DNA from 3 places in the Paenisporosarcina sp. genome. Region 2 is predicted to be linked to each of the others. Evidence: riboswitches for the same ligand, from Rfam matches in the RefSeq annotation. Region 2 holds a riboswitch; each other region holds the start of a gene.
The links. Region 2 has a riboswitch for cyclic di-GMP ahead of AC3EA5_RS15380 (DUF192 domain-containing protein). Riboswitches for the same ligand answer to the same signal wherever they lie in the genome.
Positions count from the first base shown of each region.

Region 1: linked by a shared signal. The riboswitch ahead of AC3EA5_RS11330 (DUF5667 domain-containing protein) and the one ahead of AC3EA5_RS15380 (DUF192 domain-containing protein) in region 2 are both predicted to bind cyclic di-GMP.
Region 3: linked by a shared signal. The riboswitch ahead of AC3EA5_RS04260 (type II secretion system protein) and the one ahead of AC3EA5_RS15380 (DUF192 domain-containing protein) in region 2 are both predicted to bind cyclic di-GMP.

Region 1 covers NZ_JBYNRN010000032.1:27,871-35,592, reverse strand. Annotated here, with positions in the region: gene AC3EA5_RS11355 (VanZ family protein) at 1-112, opposite strand, end outside; gene AC3EA5_RS11350 (hypothetical protein) at 189-641, opposite strand; gene AC3EA5_RS11345 (S-layer homology domain-containing protein) at 705-1,760, opposite strand; gene AC3EA5_RS11340 (nuclease-related domain-containing protein) at 2,230-3,090, shown strand; gene AC3EA5_RS11335 (hypothetical protein) at 3,152-3,370, opposite strand; gene AC3EA5_RS11330 (DUF5667 domain-containing protein) at 3,503-4,852, opposite strand; cyclic di-GMP riboswitch class I at 4,936-5,021, opposite strand; gene AC3EA5_RS11325 (M20/M25/M40 family metallo-hydrolase) at 5,224-6,843, opposite strand; gene AC3EA5_RS11320 (aminotransferase class I/II-fold pyridoxal phosphate-dependent enzyme) at 6,938-7,722, opposite strand, start outside.
Region 2 covers NZ_JBYNRN010000041.1:41,637-49,358, forward strand. Annotated here, with positions in the region: gene AC3EA5_RS15345 (TadA family conjugal transfer-associated ATPase) at 1-639, opposite strand, end outside; gene AC3EA5_RS15350 (CpaE/TadZ family protein) at 653-1,468, opposite strand; gene cpaB (Flp pilus assembly protein CpaB) at 1,481-2,155, opposite strand; gene AC3EA5_RS15360 (pilus assembly protein TadG-related protein) at 2,164-3,066, opposite strand; gene AC3EA5_RS15365 (TadE family protein) at 3,076-3,459, opposite strand; gene AC3EA5_RS15370 (A24 family peptidase) at 3,456-3,974, opposite strand; gene AC3EA5_RS15375 (Flp family type IVb pilin) at 4,008-4,190, opposite strand; gene AC3EA5_RS15380 (DUF192 domain-containing protein) at 4,193-4,549, opposite strand; cyclic di-GMP riboswitch class I at 4,719-4,807, opposite strand; gene AC3EA5_RS15385 (DUF2254 domain-containing protein) at 5,036-6,382, shown strand; gene AC3EA5_RS15390 (GNAT family N-acetyltransferase) at 6,505-7,077, opposite strand; gene AC3EA5_RS15395 (NUDIX domain-containing protein) at 7,199-7,627, opposite strand; partial or broken gene AC3EA5_RS15400 (zinc ribbon domain-containing protein) at 7,688-7,722, opposite strand, start outside.
Region 3 covers NZ_JBYNRN010000012.1:205,252-212,973, reverse strand. Annotated here, with positions in the region: gene AC3EA5_RS04275 (LysM peptidoglycan-binding domain-containing protein) at 1-866, opposite strand, end outside; gene AC3EA5_RS04270 (PilN domain-containing protein) at 863-1,450, opposite strand; gene pilM (type IV pilus biogenesis protein PilM) at 1,465-2,436, opposite strand; gene AC3EA5_RS04260 (type II secretion system protein) at 2,527-2,991, opposite strand; cyclic di-GMP riboswitch class II at 3,011-3,094, opposite strand; gene AC3EA5_RS04255 (type II secretion system F family protein) at 3,161-4,369, opposite strand; gene AC3EA5_RS04250 (type IV pilus twitching motility protein PilT) at 4,369-5,409, opposite strand; gene AC3EA5_RS04245 (GspE/PulE family protein) at 5,425-7,068, opposite strand; gene AC3EA5_RS04240 (type IV pilus modification PilV family protein) at 7,159-7,611, shown strand; gene AC3EA5_RS04235 (type II secretion system protein) at 7,627-7,722, shown strand, end outside.

The sequences.
Region 1 (7,722 bases), on a different contig from region 2:
TGTTTGGTAACCAATGTTCGAGTGTCGGAATGAGAGACTGTTCTTCATATGTTTGTCCTGACGAATAGAATAGAGCAGAGACGATTAATATAAATAAAATGTATTTTTTCATAGTTTCTATTCTAACATGGGGAGCAAAGATCATAAACAAAGGTGACACTCTAAAGAAAGCTTTAGTAGCTTAACTCTTACCAAGTTATGTAACCTGTGTCTGCTGGCATAACAGACTTAATAAATTCTATTTCTCGATCTGTCAAATTATCCGCTGTATTCTCAGTCGACCAATGTCCCATATTTACTATGGATTTATTATTATAACTTAAAAAAACTGAAAACCATTTTAATTCTCCATGTTGAGTAAGATTATCGTAAAGAAGATGTTGGATTATTGCTGGTGTCAACTTGGCTTTAAAATAAGTAAGTTTATACTTATGAGAAATAACAAATTCATTTGTGATGGCCTTTGTTTCTTCAATCGTTTTAGTTTCTTCAGTCCAGCAATGTATTTCAACCGTATCGGATTTTTCAATAAAATATTTCATGAGGGGAACCCAGTAATCATAATGTTCCGGTATCGGGATTCCATAAGGTGAACCTTCAGCCGCTGAATATGAACTAATTTCAAAATGTAAATTTTCCAATTTAATTCCTCTTTTTTTCACAAGAAGCCAGCTACACAACATTATGTGGCTGGCTTCTTGCATTTATTTAGTTGAAAACATATGAACCCAGTATATGCGACCATTTTCATCTTTAGCAATTCCTACTCCAATATTTGTGTAAGAGTGACTTAAGATATTGGATTTATGACCTGGTGAATTCATCCATGCTTTAACTACTTCTTCGGGAGTTTCTTGACCATAGGCAATGTTCTCACCAAATCGGCTATACGTATATCCAAAATGCTCTGCCATATCCCATGGGTCTCCGTAGGTAGGAGATTTGTGGTCGAAATAATCATTCTTATTCATATCTTCAGCTTTAATTGCCGCAATCTTCGATAATTGCGCATCAATTACTAAAGTTGAACGTCCTTCCTTAGCTCTTTCTAAATTTACTAATCTTGCTGTTTGTTTTGCCACTTCATTTACTAAAGGAAGTGTAGTATCTATATAGGTTTTATTCGCAGTATCATATTTGATGACACCGTTATTGCGATTTCCGTTAAATTGCATTGCACGATCAAGAAATGCTGCCATTTGAGCACGTGTAACAGATGTCTTTGGTGCGAATTGTAATGGTGAATATCCGACTGATATTCCTACTTCTGCAATTGTTGTAACATAAGAATGTAAGGTCATTGTCGTTGAAACATCTTGAAACTTCACTTGATGATTATCATCTACAATGATTTGATACGCCGTTACTAGAACTTTTGCCATTTGGTCTCTTGACAATGGTGAGCTAGGATTAAATTTCGTAGCATTCGAGAATATTCCTTTCTCCGTAAGAGCTACTATTTCTTTGTATCCTCCAGTTGTAGGATTGATATCTTGATAACTTGGTTTAAAAGATGTTTCTAAAGGGATTCTTAAAGCTTTCGCTATTAATATAGCAGCTTGAGCACGCGTGATTCGATCATCAGGACCAAATCTTCCATTGTTATATCCATTAATAATATTTGAATTAGATAGTTTAGTAATTGATTGGTAAGCCCAGTGACTTGTTGGGACGTCAGTAAAACCGGCTGCACTCGTTTGAGTAGGTAGTAACATATGCAAACATAGCAATGCCAAAACTATCCATTTTAGCTTTTTCAAGGTTCCACTTCCTTTCTACGTTTCTCATATAATAGCAAATAGTGGATAGATTGGAATGAGGATTTTGTTGTGGGGAGATTTTCCTGTATGTGTTGTTGTGGGATTAGCGGGTTGGAGTATTCTAGATTTCACGGGTGTTGTATTTGTGTGGTGATCTCACATTCTACATTTCGCGGGTGGTATTCGAGGATTTGAAGGTGTGATTCTATATCTCGTTGGAGCTATTCAAGGATTCGACTGGCCTATTCTAGATTTGGAGAGGGCTATTCTAGTATTCACGTTTTACACACAATTCTTTATTGGAAAAAAATTCTTTTGTTCTCTTGTAAGTTATCAGATTATTTGATAGATTTTTGAAAAGGAGATGATTTTTATATTTTATACGCGGTACAAGCCTGTCAATATTGATGCGCTGAGTCGGTTGAAAAAGCGATTACCTGAGCGACATCCAATGTATGAGAAAGTTAGCATGGATCTTTACAATTATACGGCTGGATTTGGTGGCGAAGAACGAGTTGATCAAGTGTTGCGACGAGTTGCTTTTGCAGAACCTTACGCTATTTTACCAAATCTATATTTACATGACCCTATCATTTCAAGCTCACAGATTGATGTCTTAATTGGAACCAGCAAATATTTCTTGATTTTAGAAGTGAAGAATTGGACAGGCTCACTGGATTTTAAGGACTCCCCTCGACAAGTGATTCAAACTACCTCAACTTATACAAAATCACATGATTGTTCTTGCGTTCAAGCTGAAACGATTCGAGATCGATTGGTTCGCTGGCTTAAGAGAAATGAGATTGAGATTCCAGTTTTTTATGCAGTAATTTTTCCTTACGCATCCACCATTATTAACAAATCAACTTTTATAACTAATGTTCATGTTGCTAGTGAGCTACCGATTTTATTGAAGGCATACGAAAACCTCTCTTCGTTAATAGCTGAAGATTTATTTCATTCAACCATAACCTCTTTATGGTCAGAAAACACCCCCTTTACGCTCAATCCCTTATGCACGAAATACTCTATACTCCCTAGTGATTTAAAGAGAGGCTTATTTTGCTCTAGTTGCGACTTTCATTTACTTAAAAAATCTAGTCGCAGTTATTATTGCCCGAGTTGCATGACCATGCCGAGTAATCCGTTTGCAGATGCAATGACGGATTGGTTCTTTCTGGTCGGTCCAAGCATTTCGAATCGGGAATTAAAAGCATTTACTAATACAACAACTTCGCATACTGTTGGGTATTTTATGAAATCGTCTGGATATAAAAAGAAAGGCAAAACTAGGGATAATTTATATTTCAATGAGTTAGTATATAAATAAAAAAGCAGCCAATTACAATGAAATCACATTGTAATTGGTTGCTTAAAATATGTGTCTTTTATTAACCTGACATAGCTAAAACAAAAAGCGACCATAACGAAACGAGTCCACCAACAATAATTGTTAACATCACATAAATAAAGAAATTTTTCTTTTGTAAAGTATCATTCCGTTTGAAAATGTATGCTAATACAGCTGTAAGTATATACAGCAACCAGCTACTCAAGGTTACGATAAATAAACTTCTAAAAGGAGATATACTACCTACCCTCTGCGACAATAAACCTCCGATATCTTGTGCATAAGCACCCAAGATCGTCGCTAGAATTAAACAAAAGAGTAAGATTATATTATTTTTAACGATCTAAATCACACCCTATTGAAATTTCCAACTTTACTTGAGATAAAGGAATTACTCATCTTTATCCTTTTTGCCATTATTAGATTTGTCTTCATTTTTGTTGCCTTTTTGTGAATCGGATTTTTCTTCTCGTTTTGATTTATTTTCTTTTTCTTTAGCTTCAGCAGCTTTCTTTAAAGCCTCTTGACGCTTAGCTTCAGCCTTAGCTTTTGCTTCATTTTGTCGTTTTTCTTCAGCTTTTGCTTTTGCTTGTTCTGCTTTTTGTGCGGCTTTTTCTTTCGCTTCAGCAGCTTTTAATTCAGCCTTCTTTGCAGCTTCTTGACGCTTAGCTTCAGCCTTTGCTTTAGCTTCTTCCGCTTTTTTAGCGGCATCAACTTTTTTAGTTTCTGCTTTAGTCGCAGTTGTTTTTTGTTCAACTGTTTTTGTAACGGCTGTTACAGCGGCAACAGTTGTTTCTACAGTAGATTCAGTGTCAGCTTCTGTCGTTTCTGTTGATTCTTCAGTAGCAGTTTCTGTATCTACCTCTTCTTCTGTTTCAGTTGGTTCCTCTGTTGGTTCTTCATTGACAACTTCTTCTTCCGTTGCAGGTTCTTCTAATGGTTCTTCTGGAGTTTCTTCAGTTTCTTCCGCTGCTTTTTTAGCTAATTTCGCTAATTTTTTCTCCACTTTTTTGTCTAGACGTTCAATCGCTTTTAGCACGTTTTTTGCTAATGCTTCTTTTGCTTTAGGATTTTCTACTTTTTCTAATGCCGCTTGTAGGGCTAATAGGTTTGATGAGAATTTTTCGATTAATGCAGCACGCGCTAAATCTTCTTCTGTTTCTTCAGTTGCAGGTTCTTCTTCTACGACTTCATCCGATTCAGGAGATTCTTCATCCACAGGTGTTTCATCGGTTTCTGCATTTTCTTCTTCGGTAGTTCCTTCTTCTTCAGTCGGGTTTTCTTCTTCAGTTGTATCCTCTTCTTCAGAAGGAGTTGGTTCTGTCGTACTATCTTCTGTTGCCTCATCTTCTGTTAATTCATTAAATTTAGCGATAGCTTCTTCTTGTTGATCAATCGCAAGTTGAAGAATTTCATTCGCCAACTCTTCTTCACCATTTTCAAATAAGGCAGTAGCCTCTAAAATACGTTCTTCAACAAACGCATTTAACAATTCCGCTTCTTTTTCATCACTGAATGTGAAAGCTAATTGTAAATTTTCTTGAATTGTTTTAAGGAAATAAAAGAAATCTCCTGGAACCAATGAAGGCTCTTCTGTTTCGATTACCTCTTCATTTTCGCTATCAACTACACTTTCGTCCGTATCTGCATAAGCCGGATTGACTCCTGCACTAACAACGAATCCTCCAAGTAACATGGCGCTTAGTAGTGATTTGTAACTTTTACCAGTAAAAATCGACATAAAAAAACTCCCCTTTTCTAATTGTGATAGAAAAACAAGGAAGAAATGTGAATTAAACTTATTCAAGTTTATACTCATCATTCTTCAGCGGTTCAGCCACCATTACCATTTCGGTATTAGGTCTGGAACTTTGCGTCTTCACCTTTCGATGAATTTGCCTTTTTCAAATGAGAACTAATTACTTTTACTAAGTTAGTTCTTATCTAGCAATATTATACAACTTTAGCTATCATATTGCACATGTGAATTGAACTAATAGTAGAATAGGTAAATAGTTTTGTTAATAGAATAAATAGAATCGATTTTGATGGATGAAAAAAACATGTCAATTGGCTGGCCAACTGACATGTAATCATCATTTAAAAATCGTTCTATACTTTCACCCTATTAACCAGTACTTCCTTAACCATACCTTCAACCAGTGCAGGTACTTCGACAAAGGCACTTTGAATATGCAATCGCTCTGTCCGTTTGTGAGCGTCTTTACCAAAAGGACCTACGTTCAAGATTGGCGCTTGTAGTTCAGCCATTCCATCAAACGGAATTGAATAGGAATCTCCCCATACTGGTGTATTTGCTTCAAACACTTGCCAGCCACCCGTTACGTCTTCGTAGTTTACATAGCTTAGGTCCGAGATTCCGTTGAAATAATGCATGCGTTCGACAGGTAGATTGAAGTCCATGTCACCTTTTTCTTTTACATACTTAACGCAGGCTTCAACTACCTCGTCTTCACTCGTGTTCACTGCTGGATAGTATGGTGGTGTGTACATTAACACGATCGCAGGAGCGAGTTCTTGGCATTGGATCATCAGCGTGTCAACAATCCGGAATGATTTTTCGCGATCGTCCCACTCTGTGTTTTCTCCGACTAACGCTTTGACGCTGTCGATATAATCCATGCCGAATTTCTTTTCTGCGTGGTCCATCAATTGTTCGTATCGCAACACTTGGATGTCACCAACTGGTTCAACCCCTTCACGTTCACAAATGCGTTGATAGTCTTTATTACAAGCATCCGCCGATTCTTTAGCTACTTGCTCGAATAAATCCATGATTTCCGCTGCGTTACGCTTCATTAAAAAGACATTGTAGAGTGCTTTTGCACGATATGGCGTTTGGGTCGAGTATTCCATTTTTAAGTCTTGTTGTTGCAATGAAACGGGTAGAGGTGTTTTTTCACCAAGAACCGTTTCTTGGAATAAAGAGTTAAACTCCATTCGCTGAGTTAAGTAGGATGCAATATAGTTCGCCGTGATGCCGCTTAATGGTTCACCGACGTGCGTTTGCATGCCATAAAAGAGAGCTGAAGGCATGATTTTCCCAATTGTCCCAGAGTAAATATAGAAATTTGGATCGCCAGGTTCTTGAGAGAAAACGGGTTCGCCGTTTAAAAACAATTTATATGTCAAATCATGCTCATTGCGTAAGTCGTTGAGTTTCAATACTGCCGCGCGCATACCAGAACTGTTTACTTCTTCATCCGGTACCGTCAATAAAATTAAATTGATTGGCCAGTTTTCTGAAGCTGCCTTTTCAATTAACCCCATGTGCATAACTAGTCCCATTTTCATATCCATCGTTCCACGACCGAATAAATAATCGCCAGACTCAAGGTCTACTCGTGCCTCGTCAGGTAGCTCGTCCTTAATATCAAGAAGTGCTTTTGTTAACATTTCCGGTTCAAAAGCAAGAGCTTCTAAGTCACCATACTCTTCTGTATTGACCGTGTCGAAATGGCTAATCAAGACGACGGTTTCTTTTGCTTCCGGGTGTTTATAAAGAGCGGTCAATAATTTACGTCCGTGATCCGCTTCCGTTAGTTCGATATTTCCTGGATTTTCTGCAAAATACGGCACACCATGTAATTTCGCTTGAACTTTAAGTGGGAATTCCCGCTCTCCATCCGAATGCGTCATACTTTTCCAACTTACAACTTCGCAAAGCAATGAGCGTAAGGCTTCCGGTGTCGACCATAATAATTCTGTCATTTCTAGGACTCCTTTTTGGGTGCCAGGTACGCAAACAAATGTGTTTGTTTAAACATTCATGAATGTTTGTGTACCTGGTACCGATCTATTGATTTTACTGATTATCCAGATTCTTTATGAAAGCTTCGAGTCGATTCATGCCTTCTACTAAGACTGGCATCGAGTAGGCGTAAGAAATACGCATATAACCTTCTCCGTATTTGCTGAAGGCACTTCCAGGTACGCAAGCTAGACCGCCTTCTTTTAATAGTTTCGTCGCAAAGTCAAATGAACTCATGCCGAATTTTTTAATAGAAGGAAACATGTAAAAGGCTCCATTAGGTTTTACGACTTCAATGCCCATGTCGATTAATCGACCGTACAAATAATCGCGTCGTTCGATATATTCTTTATTCATAGCAGCTGGAACGTCGCGCCCGTTTGTCAACGCTTCAATTGCCCCGTATTGACTTGGCAAAGGTGCACAAACCGTGTTGTATTGGTGAATTTTAATGACGTGCTGCATAAATTCTTTCGGTCCGAGTAAGAAACCGATGCGCCATCCAGTCATGGAATGGGATTTAGACAAACCGTGTATTAAAAATAGTCGATCGCGTAGTTCGCTATAAGATGCAAACGAACGATGTTCGCCATTAAATGTGTTTTCACTATATATTTCATCAGTTAAGATAAAGATTTCATGTTGTTTCAATACGTCTACCAAAGCATCCATTTGCGCCGGTTCAATCATGACACCCGTTGGATTTGATGGGAAATTGAAAAGTACCGCTTTCGTTTTTTCATTAATTAATGAAGCTAACCTCTCGGCAGAAGGCTGAAAATCTGTGTCAGAAGTGTCGAGATAGACCACTTTTGCGCCAAGCAATGTAATAATCGGCT
Region 2 (7,722 bases):
GATTGTCGGTCCATTTAATGCTAATGGAGGAATAATCGCGTTTACTCGAGATCCATCCGGCAGTCGAGCATCAACCATTGGGCTACTTTCATCAATACGTCGACCAATAGGGGCAACAATTCGTTCGATCACATTAAGAACATGTTCATTATCTCGGAATTCGATATCGGTTAATTCAAGACGTCCATTACGTTCACAATAAACATGGTCAGGTCCATTGACCATCACTTCAGATACCGATTCGTCTAAAAGTAGGGGATTGATAGGACCAAATCCTGTTAATTCATTAACTAAATCAGCCGTTACTTTTTTACGGTCAATCGATTTCCGATAAGACTCTTCTTCTTTTAATACTTCTTGAACTAATCGATCAATTTGTTGATCTAAATCATCATGTTCCACTTTCAAATCAATCGTCGCTAATATTTCTTTTTGAATGAGCTTTTTAAACTCTTGTTCTTTTTCTTGATGAACAGCTGTGGGTTTAACAACTTTCACTTCAGGCGCAACAGGTAAAGGAGGAGGGGAAGGAACGACATTCACGCGTTCTTCTACAGGTGTTACTTGCTCAACTTTTTCTGCAACTTCAATTGGTTCGGTGAGTTGCTGTTTTTGTTGCAATCGATTCAGTAAACTCAAGTTCATCTCCTCCTTATTTTTTGCGTCCAAACCACAGTTTTTTGGTTCGTTCTTTTCGACTGTCCGTTTCATCATCAGCATGATTATTCTTAACAATACAATCCGCCAAGCGTCCTAAGTCTTTCGCTAAATCAGTTCCACTTCGACGACTGACAACGGGAATACCAATATTTAATGATTGGCTAGCTAATTTAAAATTGTTTGAAACAAACTCTGCATCAAGTAATTGAAGCATCGCTGGGATTTCTTCTGGTTTAATTAAACCTTCCATATCGTATCGATTGATGACTAATTTTATCTTAGAGGTATAACCAAGTTGATCGAATGTTTCTAACAACTGCTTGGTGTTTTTTAATGCTGTCATATCAGGAGTGGTAACGACTAGAATATCATTCGCAATATCGAGTAAGTCGAGTGTTGTTTCATGAAATGCATAGCCACAGTCAATAACTGTATAGTCGTAATGGTCTTTTAACATATGAACCGCTTTTTTCATCACATCATTCGTTACTAGTTCCGCATGTTCAGGACGTTCTGGAGCAGCTAAAACTTGAATGCCAGATTCATGATTTGTTAAATAGTTGGAGATAAGAGAGTGGTCAATTCTTGCGATGTCTTCGGCAACATCTTTCATCGTGACAGATGTTTTTAAATCTAGGGCAATTGCAATATCACCAAATTGGAGCTTTCCATCAACTAAAGTGATGGATAAATATTTTTTTTGAAGTGCAATTGCTAAGTTTGTAGCTAAAAATGTTTGACCGACGCCACCTTTAGCGCTACATAGGGCAACTACTTTTCCTGTTTTCATTTGTCCTTGTAATTCCAAGGTGGCACCTCCTTAATTATTCGTCGTAACTTCACGACGGTGAAGAGTTAAATGTAATGTTCCACTTTCATGTGCTTGCACCAAACTTACGGTATCTTTAGGATCTATTTCAATTGTGACTGATGAATATTCTACCAGTTCATCATTTTCGTCACGAACCGTCATTTTTTGACCAATCGCTAAAACGCGCACTTTACCATATAATAATGATGTTTTAACGACGGGATCTGTTGTAGAACCGATTATTTCAGTAAATAAAACATCTACAAAATCCTCTGCTTCAATCAGATTTGATACCGATTGAACAAGGTTCGCGCGTATGGAAATTGCTTGTTTCCCCTCGGTGATTTTTTTCGAAAGAACATCATTGATTTGTTGGACAGATTGAACACGAGCGGGAAGTAGAACTTCATCACTTTCAATGCGTGTTGTTGCCAATTTACCAATAACCTCATCTACCGTTTTTAAGCTTGATGCATGGACAGAGGATTTTGGTTTCGTTGTTTCGGTAACCATCTCTTCAGTAATGACCGTGTTCTCCTCAATCATTTGAGTAGAGACAATCACTTTCTGAGTTTCTTCAGGTATTTCACTTTCTTTATTTTTTGAAGAAAGTGTGAATGCAAAAACAAGGGTTGTAATAAGTCCCATGACGATGGCTAATAAAAATAATGTGCGAGAACGCATGTGAACACCTACTCTACTAATCGAATTGTGTATGCACCTTTTTCGGATGCATCATCTAACTGAAAACCTGTACCGACACGTTTTAAGAAAACGCCTTTAATCGTTTTATCTTTGGAATCCATTGGCTCAGAAATATAAAAATAAGCAAAACCTGTAATTTTCACTTGTTTCATTTGATTGGAATCTTGATTATAAGGAACATATACGGGTATTAATAAAATCCTCGGACAATCCCTAGCAGTCATATCATTGCAAGTAGAAATCAAATAGTCGACAGCTGTTTTAGTGGGACCAGCGATATTACCAGTTTGGGTATTAATGATATCGCCAATTTTTAATTCGCCATCGAAGCCATACATTAAATTTTGTTCGTATAGTTTAGCACCGGGTCCTTCAAGTGCTAGTGCGCCGAAATATCCTGTATCGCCTGCAGTTTCATCCACTTTAAGTGTGTATTCATTCCCATAAATAAGAGGGATGGATTCATCAATTCCAATAGGAGCAGCCCCTGAAGCTCGGCCCATTTTACCGATTTCGACAGTGGCTTTTACTTTTACATCCACTTCGTTAAATCCAACGATGGAAGAGAAAAACAATGCAACAGGTTCATTTAAATGAACTGCTACGCTTTTTTCGGGTGTTACTGTAATACCTTGAAGATAGGGAAGTACATCATGTGCATCTAAGATCCCTTTAACAATATTCGTTACAGGTTCCCCTGCATTTGTTGTTAGTTCCTGTCCACCAGATAAGGCAGCTGCGTTGGCCGCTTTTTGAAGATTTGCCTTTGACATATATAAATGGCCGCCATCGACGACTAATCCAGCAAAAGCTGTCAGAACAAGCATTAAAAAAGCTGCAATCAGAATGATATTTCCTCGTTCATCTTTGTGAAAATCACGCATTTTCATCGCTTAACCTCACTCCACTCGAATTGTCGAATCCACTTGAATATCAATAGGTCCGTTAATTACTAACTCAGCTAAAGGCATAATGGCGTTCATTTTATAAGAAAGGGTCACAGTTACATCGTCGCCTGATTCACGAATGCTATCACTTGGCGTAATCGAAACGATCATTGAATTCCCATTTCCTGCTGTGAAATGTTGTTTAGCATACGACTCCATTTCAGCATCTGTGTAACCAAAACTACCGAGACGAACGGTTTCTTGCGCTGTAAAATGCATCGTCGAATACGTGTAAGCAACTCGTCCAAGATCAATGATGAATACTAAAAACAATAAAAAAACAGGAATGACAAGCGCAAATTCAACGAGAGATTGACCTTTCTCCTCGCGAATCATAGGCGAATCACTCCTTGGAAAATCATTGTGCATAATGCGCCTCCTACAATAGCAACACCATACGGAAATGTTTGATTGGATGAATGATTTCGCACAACGGCTAATTTCATTCCATACGTCATGAGGCTGTTGCGGTGAAATAAAGTCAGCCACTGCTTAGATTTTATTAACCTAAACAAAATGAGAAGTAGTGCAACCACTCCGCCAATAATAGACATATAAACCGCAGTCGTTAAAATGAAAACTGATCCTTGAATGGCTCCGATTACTGCCATTAACTTCACATCACCAGCACCCATGCCCTTCATCATGTATGGAATCAAAAGGATGGCGAATCCAACAACCAATCCTAGTAAACTACTTGTTAGACCAATCCAGCCATTAGTGAAAACTTGTAAAATCAAAGCGAGAAGGAGGGAAGGAAGCAACACATGATTATAGATTTTTCTGCTTTTCAAATCTGTAAACAAACAAATTATCATTAAAACGATGAGTAATCCATCTAGTAGTTGCATCCATATTTTCTCCTCTCACTTAAAATTTGTAACTTATTCTGGAGCAGTTTCGTCTGTAAATGCAGCTGTTACTTTTTTGAATTGTTCAACAATAGCGTCTCCGAATAATACTAATAGTCCAACAACCCCAATTGCGATAATTCCCAATACCAACGCATACTCAGCCATACCTTGTCCTTCTTCTTCGTTCATGAAATTTTTGATCCATTGTGTCATGATTATTTCTCTCCTTTTGGTTGTATGTGTAGTTTTTGTCCTTCTTCAAGTGCGAGTTCTTCGATGCGACCTGCTGCTAATTCAATTACCGAATAAGCTTTAGGGATGTGTAGTCCACGTTTTCCTGGAGCGACAAATTGTTCGAGTCCAACCACTACTTGATTGGCATCTAAGTAGACGATGTCAATCGGGTATTTCATAAAATACGTGTGAACCGATCGGCAGGGTTGAATATGAATTCCGGATTGACGAGGAAGTGATGATGTGAATAGAAGTCCCTTTAAACGTTTTCCAAAGGAGTACGCAGGTTTAACATTATTCGCAATCACAGTTCCTTGTACCGAGTCAATCACTTGCACAACTTCACCTCCAACATAAAAAAATGAACCCCGCCTACCGAAAGCGGGGTTCACTAATAGATTAGTAGATATCAAAATGTTGTGATGGCTAATTTTATAAAAGGGCATTAGACCCTCTTGCAAATAGTGATCACTCGTTTTGCATCTCTAAAATCTTATGCCCTGTTCTTTCGGTAGCTGGCTGGCAATTGTGTTTGTACACAAGAAGCCCCTGTAGCTTTGCGTCGCTGACTTTCATCAGGTTTGCCTTTATCGAGAATCAGTAACGAAGTACATCACTTATTTCTCTTATTGCCTATAATAGGTGCAGAAGAAGATTCTGCATATAGTCTAAACTATTCCTTTTGGTAAATTTTATGCGTGTAAAAAGATGTGTTTTTATTCGCGAAAAATTATAATTATAAGAGATTCGACTTATTCCATTAGTCACGCGTATTGATTATATTCACTATATGTTACAGTGTTTATATAGAAGGAGATGGGCGTATGGACCGTTATTGGTTGAAAATTAAGGAAAGTATTTGGTTTATTCCGACCTTATACAGTTTAATATCAGTTGTTATTGCCATTATTTTTTCAACAATTGATCATTTATATGATGATATTTTGCTTATGTACGTCCCGCATGTTTTATTAACAACAGTCGAACTGGCTCAAACGATATTAGGTGGCTTGTCTGCAGCACTTTTAACGATGACCACATTTACGTTCTCGACGATTATGGTTGTTCTGACAACCTATTCTTCACAATTCTCTCCTAGAACACTAAAGAATTTTGTTCGCGATCCAATGGTGTGGCGGGTATTAGGGGTGTTTATGGGTGGGTTTATATATACCACGTTATCTCTTCTATTTATGCAAGAATCAATTTCTGGCGAATCGGTTATTTCATCATTAGTAGGCGTATTATATGCGATGGTTTGCTTAGTGTTCTTTGCGATTTTTATTCACCATATTGCAAAAAATATTCAGGTGAATACGCTCATTGAGAAGTTAACAATTGAAGGGGACGAAGCGGTTGGGTGTTATAAGGAACTTCTAAAGAGAGAAGATATGACAACCAATATAGATGGACATTGGACAGTTAAAAAGATGGCTTATCCAATAAAGGCAGAAAACGATGGGTATATTCAATTATTTAATCTAGAACAAATGGTGAAGGTTGCTCAAAAATATGATGGGCAAATTGAAATTGAATGTTGTATCGGTGATTTTGTTCAATCAAATACACCAGTAGTTACACTTTATGTGAATGAATTAATTGAAATAGAAGAAGATCCTGCGCAATTATTTACGATTGGAAGAGAAAGAGATACAAGACAAGACCCGGTTTTCGCGATTCAAAAGATGGTGGAAGTGTCCCTTCGTGCTATTTCACCAGGAATTAATGATCCAAATACAGCCATTCATAATATTCATCAATTAGGTAGATTGTTGGGAAGTTATAGCCAATTACCTCAAGCAGATTTTGTGTTTAATGATGTGAAATCGATTCATAGAGTGAAATTGAGAATACATACCTTTGAAGAAGTGTTGTATCACACGTATTATCAGTTAAGTCATTATGGAAAAGGGGATATATCCGTTTTGGCAGCTATCTCTGATTCACTAATTAATGCCGCTCAACTGGCTCCACTTACAGCAAAAGAAGAACTGTGGAAAATTCAGTTATACATGATTGAAAGTATGGATGGGACAGAAATACAGTCATTAGATCGTCAATTCTATCAAAAGAAAATTAATCGTTTAGCGGAGTTGGTTGGAACAACAACGATAATATTGAAAAACCAAACCAATGATTATTTTGAGGAAGGTTATGAATTAAAACCATAAGAAAACAAAGCTTGCATCCATAATGGTGCAAGCTTTGTTTTTCTTAAACAGATATCCAAACATACATAACTTCTATCAATTTAAAAAAGAGCGCCGTGGGAAATTGGCGCTCTTTCTTGTACTTAATATTCTTTTAGCATATCTGTTTTTTTCTCATCTTTGTACTCAAGTACTTCATGAGAAGGGTCATACGAATCACCATAAAAGTGTTCGTCTTTAAACGTATGGATGTTTTCATACGTCCATTTCATTGCTTTGTAGATTTCTAATTCATCTTGATCTACAGGAGACCAGTATAAGATTTCAAGAACTGTGTTTTCACCTGTTGCAAGTGATCGACGAATATAGCCGATACGTGAGGCATGTTTGAAATCTTCACGGGCGTAAAATTTCAAACGTTTTTCGGTGTCAGTATCTTCATAGTTCACAGGTTCTACTTCAAGTAGAATGGCTTTGTTTTTCTCTTTTAATTTATTTAATAACTTTCGACCCAGTCCTTCGCCACGTGCATCTTTAGAGACAAACAAGTAGTCTACGAAGATGAAGTTTTCAAACTCAACGTACATGAGAACGTGTTTTGGTCCTTCGTCTTTCATATACACATTGCCTTTTTCAGCAAGTAATGTCTCCATATGCTCTTTTGACTTCATTTCTTCGACTGGGAAATATTGATTTAGTTTTTCGTACCAATTCATACAAACAGTCTCCTTCCAAAGTTTTAGTTTGCCCGGAGTTTTTGTTTTAAGAGGTTAGATTATAGAGGAACAAATGAGACGGGAAAAAACCCTCGTTGATATGTATACCCTATTCTAACACTTATAAACATGTTATAAGAAATTTTTTGCTTGATGGGAGTAATCCTTTTGGCATAGAGTCTAGTGAATAGAAGGCTATACCAATTGATTCGGAAAGATTTGCTTTTAAAGAGCCTTCATATGAATTAGCTATAAAAACAGCTGTAACAGAATAAAACTCATCTCCATTATCCACTTTGTAGTAAAACTCTTTTCCTGAAAAAACTTGCTTCAACTCTAAACTCGTGACGGTCAAGTTCGTTTCTTCAAATACTTCGCGTACAGCCGTTTCTTCAAAGCTTTCACCTAAATCCATTAATCCGCCGGGTAAACCGAAAACCCCTTTTTGTCGTTCTTGTATTGAACTACCCCCACTTATCGACCATACGGTCTGATTGAAGTGGGAGATTCTTGGGAACAGAGCGTACTTGTTGACGTATTTCTTTGTCAACAGAGGTTTCTCTTTTTGACCAAGCTATCCCCGCAGATTCCTACGGTTCTACACTTTTCTTTAAGCCAAAACTAAGGTTCTTAACCCTTCGGCTA
Region 3 (7,722 bases), on a different contig from region 2:
GGTTGTTGTAAAGCTGCAGGTTGTTCAGAGACCTCAGAAGGAGGATCTAAAACTACTTCCTGTTCAGTTATCTCGGAGATACTTTGTTCACTTGAAGATATGCTACTACCTTCTAAGGAACTAATCGTTTCTTTTACTTCTGTAACATCTTGTAAAGGATTAATCTTCTCCGCTTCTTCTGAAGACGCAGGATTATCCATCTTTATCGGTAAATTGATATCAGGAGCATAATACGTCACAAGTTGAATGGAATAGTTAAATAAATCTTCCATTGGACCTACTCTCTCTTCTCCTTCACTAAATCCTGTAAACGCAAACGTTTCAATGGTATAAATTCTATTTAGCTTTTCCATTTCTTCTAGAAACAGCAACATACTTTCATAATCTTTTGATTGGATTTCAAGCTCAACAACAATTGTTTTTAAATCAGGAGGAGGTGGAACAGGTTGCGTTTGTTGAATTGCGTCATCGCTAATAACCAATTCTGTATCTGTTTCAGATGGTGAACCATCTTCAATTTCAACTTCCGTGAATTGTTCATTTATCAAGCCATCATACTGAAATACAATTGAGTCTAATAATGTGTCAGAGGCTAAAGCCGATTTTTCCAAGTCTAATATAATGGATTCTTCTTCTCTAGTAATCGGCACTTTTTGGGTCAAAATTGCAATTTCACTCTCTGAAATGGAAACAGGTTCTTCATTCACTGGTTCACTAACTTCAGATTTTAGACTTTGTGTCTTTAAAAGCTCAATACGCTCATTTGTTGGTCTTACTAATAAAAAATAAAATAAAACTCCTAAAATAAATAATGCACTAAACACACCTATGATCACTTGCCAATGTTTTCGTTCAAATACAATCATGGAGACCCCTCCTGTTCGGAATCAAGGTCTTTCAATGCATCTTGATTTAACAAAATTGAATACACTGCAATGGTCCTAGGTTGAACAAATGTTTCTTCATTAACAGCATTTTCTTGAGCAAGTGTATCTTTAGTAACAGATAAAATTCTGGCTTCATTTATGAATGGGGATTGTTGAATTGAAGTTAAATAGAAAGCTGCTTCAGCATGACTATCAAATTGAACCTCTAACTCAATTGAATCATCAATGAATACATAAGAGGTGAAATAACCACGAACTGGTAGTTTTTTTGATAACTCTACTAGTATTGCAATTTTAGAATACGGCTGAGTTGATGCCCATTCTACTGCGGATTCATAACGATCAAATTCAACCACCCTAGGATCCTCTTCCGTTGCAACCGGAATTGAAACTTGCGATGCAATTAAATTCTCTAAGTTCTCAACTTGTTGGTGTTTTTCATGATAAATCGACCATATCCAGGCAAATAAACAAAATAGAAGAATCACTAAAAAAACCGAGATAAAAAGCCATTCTTTCGGTCTATTTTTAGTTTGTATGAGATTGATATCGACATGTCGCATATGTAATACCCCTTTTACTTCCAAGAAAGGCCAACTAATTCTGCAAATGAGTCTGGAATCTTATACCCTGTCTTCGTTCCCCAAGATTGTTCATGTAAGAGAAAAGCATTGATGTCTTCTGAATCTGCATAACTTTCTTTTAACTCACCTAAATGAGGATGATCGCCTGCTAAACAAATCGTGTCGATTTTTTGTTTACCTTGTTGTAAATTGAATTGATAAAATGACTGTAATCGTTCAATTTCTTTTTTCATCATATTCATATGTTCGGTAAATACGACATCTTCTTTTGGGACTTCTATGTATTGAAAACCTGTTCTTGATTCAAAAGCCGTATATTCAGTTGGTGGAACTAACGTAAAGGTTCGAACATAAACCGGTTCATGATTGTGGAACATACTTAACTGAACTCCATCTAACTCCGCATGAATTAATAATATATTCTGTTCTTCAGTTAAATGAAATTGTTCCTGAAATAAACGATAGAGGTTTAAAAATGGAACATCCATAACAACTGGTCGTAGTTTTGATTGCTTAAGTATGGCCACCATTTTATTGATGCCTTCTTCCGGAACAGCTAATGCACGAACCTCTCTTTTACCATCAACTTCTGCAGTACCAACGATTTCAATAATAGGATCTTGGAAAGGAAGTTGGAATGATTCACCAAGCGCCATATATAAACTGCCTTTTAACTCTTCAATCGGAACACTCAGTGGCAATTTTGTTGAACGAAGTAATAATTCATGTGAGGAAAAGGAGACATATGTTTTTAATCCTGCCAATTTATATTGTTTTACAACCGAAGTTAAAGCACGAACCAATTGTTCATCTTGAATGATTTCACTTTTGTCAATCCAACCATCTTCAATAATACGTTGAATCGCATGCGTATATTGGTGTTTCCGATTGCCGACTAAAATACGGATATATCGTTTCGTAAATGTAATAAACACTGCTGCATGATTTCCCCAATATGTCGACAATCTTCGTCACCTCTAATTCTATGTATATGTATGTATTAACTATAATAATAGCCCCCTGCTTAAAAGCAAAGGGCTATTTATATCAGATAGTTATGGAGTTGGGTCTGCTCCAGCATTTATTTCGGTTTCTGTTATATCAGCTTTATAATATAAAGTACCACTATTACTTTTTAATGTTATTTTGTACGCTGCTGGAGTGCTAGCATTTGCAGGAATGTATTTGACAAACGATGAACCTTTACTATATGTTGTTCCATCAACTGAAGGATCTGCAGGTAGACCATCTAAAACTCCTGCTGTAACTAATTCATCTAAAGTAATTAAGTTATCAGTAAGCATTGAAGAAGTTACTTCTCCACTAACAATTCCAAGTTTCGCTGAGTTTATTATCAACAATGCATTAGATTTGTGTGCATCATCTTTAGAATTATCAATAATATTCCCAATTGCCGGTACAGCGATTGCTGCAATAATTCCTAGGATTACGACTACTGCTAATAGTTCAATTAGCGTTAACCCTTTTTGATTTTTTAAGTGCTTTAACCATTTTCTCATCTAAATCTCTCCCCTAAATGTTTTCAATGGGTGGGTGCACTATTTGCTCAAAATTACCCAAGTGCCCACATACAGGTAATTTGTCCTTGCGTCCATCATTCTTCCTATTACCTATATTATCGGTTGGTAAACAATTATTTCAAGTCGAAATATGTCTAAAGTTATAAAATTATTGAACTTCCGATAAAATCGAGAACATCGGTATCATGATAGACGCCACAACTCCTCCAATTACGACTGCTATAAACAAGATGAGCATAGGCTCTAACAATGTTTTCAATTGTTCTGCACTTTGATCGACTTCTTGTTCATAAAAATCGGCGACTTTATCTAACATAAAATCAAGAGTACCTGACTTTTCTCCTAAAATCATCATTTGAGAAACAAATGGTGGTACTGCCCAATGTCCTACAAATGGTTTGGCAATTGAATTCCCTTCTTGCACACTTACACTTGCTTCTCTCAATAACTTTTCAATTACGGAGTTTCCTACTACTTTTTCAACTATATCAAGTGCTTGCGTTACTGGAACACTCGATTCATATAGCGTACTAAGTGTTCGTGTCATTCTCGCGAGAATTGCTTTTTTCATGAGAGGACCAAACACAGGAATTTTCAATATTAAAGAGTCAATTTTATAACGGACAGTAGATTTATTTTTAACCGTTTGATAGGCGAATATTAAAATTGTGATAACAAGTATAAATATCCACCAATAGGTTGTTACAACTGAACTTAATGACAAAAGTAATTGAGTTGACCAAGGAAGTTCTGCTCCAAATGAAGAAAACATTCCTGCAAATCGAGGAACAATGAATCCAATCATAAAGACAATGACCAATATCGAAACTGCTAACAAGACAAGTGGATAAGTCATTGCGGATCTCACTTTTTGACGAGTCGTGTGAGATTTTTCATAGTACAGTGCAAGTCGATCTAATATTTCATCGAATTGCCCACCCGCTTCACCTGCACGTAACATATTTGAAAAGAGAGTTGGAAAAACTTTCGGGTGTTTGGAAGCAGCTTCTGAGAAGGGGTAACCCTCCCGTAAGTCATCTAATATTTCCCCAAGAACAATTTTCATTTTTTTAGAAGTAGATTGATCTTTTAAGATTGATGTTGCATCCAAAATCGTAATTCCAGCTTTAATCAAAGTAGAAAACTGTCTAATGAATATAACGAGTTCTTTAAAAGGTATGGATTTTTCCAATAAAGGAATCTCCGTGTAAAGAATCCCGGTTTTTTCTTCAATTTTCTTTGTAGAAATACCTTTAACCGTCAATTTTTGTTTTGCATCGGTTATTGAAGTAGCTTTAATACTACCAGCGATCACTAATCCTTTTCGATCTCGACCTTCATATCCATAGTATCCCATTAAATCGTCTTCTCCGATAAATATGGACTAGCACTATCAAAACTAACTTTTTCTTCTTTAACCAAACGTTCTATTTCCGATTCCATTGTTCGCATTCCAATATTTCTACTAGATTGCATAACCGAAGTAATTTGATGAATTTTCTCAGTACGGATTAAATTCTTTACAGCCGGTACATTTAGTAATACTTCAAATGCACCAACACGACCTTTCCCTTCCTTTTTAGGGAATAATCGCTGAGAAACAACGGCTTGCAGAACAGATGCAAGTTGAATTCGAATTTGCGGTTGTTGACTAGGCGGAAAAACGTCGATGATTCGATCAATGGTCATTACTGCACTGGTAGTATGCAAGGTTGCAAAAACTAAATGCCCCGTTTCAGCAGCGGTAATTGCCGTAGAAATGGTTTCTAAATCTCGCATTTCTCCAACTAAAATGACATCTGGATCCTGTCTTAAAGAGGCTCGTAAACCAGATGAAAATGATTTCGTATCAAAACCTACTTCACGTTGATTAATCATACATGTTCCATGACTATGTAAATACTCAATTGGATCTTCAAGTGTAATAATATGTTTTTTCATCGATTTATTCATTTCCGATATCATAGAAGCCAATGTCGTTGATTTACCAGAACCAGTTGGCCCAGTCACTAAAACTAACCCTTGGGGACGAGTTGAAATATCTCGAAGAACTGGTGGCAATGATAGTTCTTCATAAGTAGGTATATGTGTTGGAATAACTCGAAAAGCAAGACCAATACAATCCCTTTGATGATAAGCATTTACACGAAAACGGGAAACACCAGGTAAGCCATGTGAAAAATCAATTTCCCCTTTTTCAATAAACTTTTCCCACATTTCATTAGTCAGAATGGATCGGGTCATCGTTTCAATATCCTGTGGTTTTAAAACATCTTGTCCAAAACGCTTCAACTCACCATCTAATCTCATAATAGGTGGCATACCGACGGTTAAATGCACATCAGATGTCCCAAGATCAAATGCAGCTCGAAGTAATTGACTTAGTTGTTCATTCATACCAACGTTCCCTTCTTAATTCACTTTCGCGACTTTTAATACTTCTTCTAAAGTAGTGAAACCTGCTTTAACCTTTAATAACCCATCGTCAAGAAGCGGAATCATACCTTGTCTCATGGCTTCTTTTTGAATGTCAAACATACTTGCTTCATTAAATAGTAGGTCACGTATTTTTTCATCTAATATAAACATTTCATGTAACGCAATTCGGCCCTTATAGCCTGTATTTAAGCATTTACTGCATCCAGAAACTTTATAGATTTTTTCAATTCCAATAAAACGTTTGTCAAACACCGTTTTTTCTACTGCAGATGGTACATGTTCAACCCTACAATTTTCGCAAATCTTTCGAACTAATCGTTGAGAAATGACGCCATTTAATGCGGATATGACTAAGTATGGCTCAATATTCATATCCAGTAGACGTGGCACACTGCTAATCGCATCATTTGAATGCAGTGTACTCATAACAAAATGTCCGGTTAATGCTGCTCTAATAGCAATTTCAGCCGTTTCTTCATCACGAATTTCTCCGACCATTATGATATTTGGATCTTGCCTTAATATCGCACGTAAGCCACTAGCAAAAGATAAATTAATTTGTGGATTAACTTGAACTTGATTGATTCCTTCTATCTGATACTCAACAGGATCTTCGATCGTAATGATATTGGTTGTGTCTCGATTAATATGTTGCAGAGCGGAGTACAAAGTCGTTGTCTTCCCTGAACCTGTTGGACCAGTCAATAACACCATTCCAGAAGGCTGCTCCACCATTTTAATAAATGCTTGTAAATAACGTTTATTAAAATCCAATTGATTAATTGGTTTAATCGCTTTGTTTTTATCTAAAATACGTATAACGACTTTTTCTCCATTAACGGTTGGTAAAATTGAAACACGCAAATCAATAATTTGTTCACTTTGAGTAAGTCTAATTCGGCCATCTTGTGGTAATCTCGATTCGGTAATATTTAGATTGGCCATGATTTTTAGACGCGCAATAAGTGACGCGAACTGGGATGCTTGGAGAACACGATCTGTTTTCAATAAGCCATCCACACGATATCTGACATGGATTTTATCTTCAAGTGGATCAATATGTATATCACTTGCACCTAGTGCTAAACCTTGCATAAATAATTGATTGGTTAGTCTGATGGCAGGTGCTTCTTCTTGACTTTCATCGTCAAGTCTACCGGAAGTTTCAACATATAAATCTTTATTTACTTGTGAAAATTTATCAATTGATTCTAAAATATCATTTTTTGACGATATAACAGGCATCACAGTAAAACCTGTCCGCAATTCAATATCATCAATTGCTACAAAGTCTAATGGATCAGCCATAGCAACTTTCAATTGAGTTCCATTTTTTTCGATGGGCAAGGCAAAGTTTCTTTTGCAATAGTCTACTCCTAAAAGTCCCAACAAGGTTTCATCTATTGGAAATAAATTCAGCGAAACATGAGCAATCCCAAGCTGGAATTCAAGAACCTCGATCAGTTGTTGATCAGTAAGAATGCCACGTTCTAAAAGCGCATCACCAAGACGTTGATCTGCTGACTTTTTTTCAAGAGTTTCCATTAATTGCGTTTCAGTAATAATATTTGCACTAACTAAAATATCTCCTAAGCGTTTACGCTCCAAATTACTCACACACCTTCCATTGGTAAAAGTGTAGTATACTTTCTAGTATATAAGATTCATGAAGTAAATAGATACATAGAACTTAAAAGGATGATTGAAATGCAAAAATCCATCAAGAATGAACAAGGTTTAACGTTAATCGAAGTTCTAGCCTCGATCGTTTTACTTTCAATAGTGATTGTGTCTTTTCTATCATTATTTCCACAAATCACTAACTTCAATAAATCAACAGAAGAGAACTTACAAGCTGCGGCAACTGCTAAGGAAGTTCGGGTTTTAGTGAAACAAGAGATAGAATCATCGGATCTTTTTCCTAACAAACTATCATTTACAAATGAACGAACTCTTGATAATGGCGTTTATTCGTATAACGGTAAATATAATGGTTTTGAAGTACTCATTGAAGTTCAAGACCAGCCCTTTGTTGGAGATGAACCACTAAAAAATGAAATCCGAAATCTTTATAAATTTAAAGTTTCTATTGGACATAGTGACACTCGAATAATAAGTAAGACGTATGGTTTTATTAGTAAAAATATAACTCCTAACTAATAGGGAGGATAGTCAATGATTAATCAAAAAGGTGTAACACTTGTCGAGTTGCTTGCGACTCTCGTTATTTTCGGAATTTTTTCAACGATTATTTGGGCATTTCTATTTCAA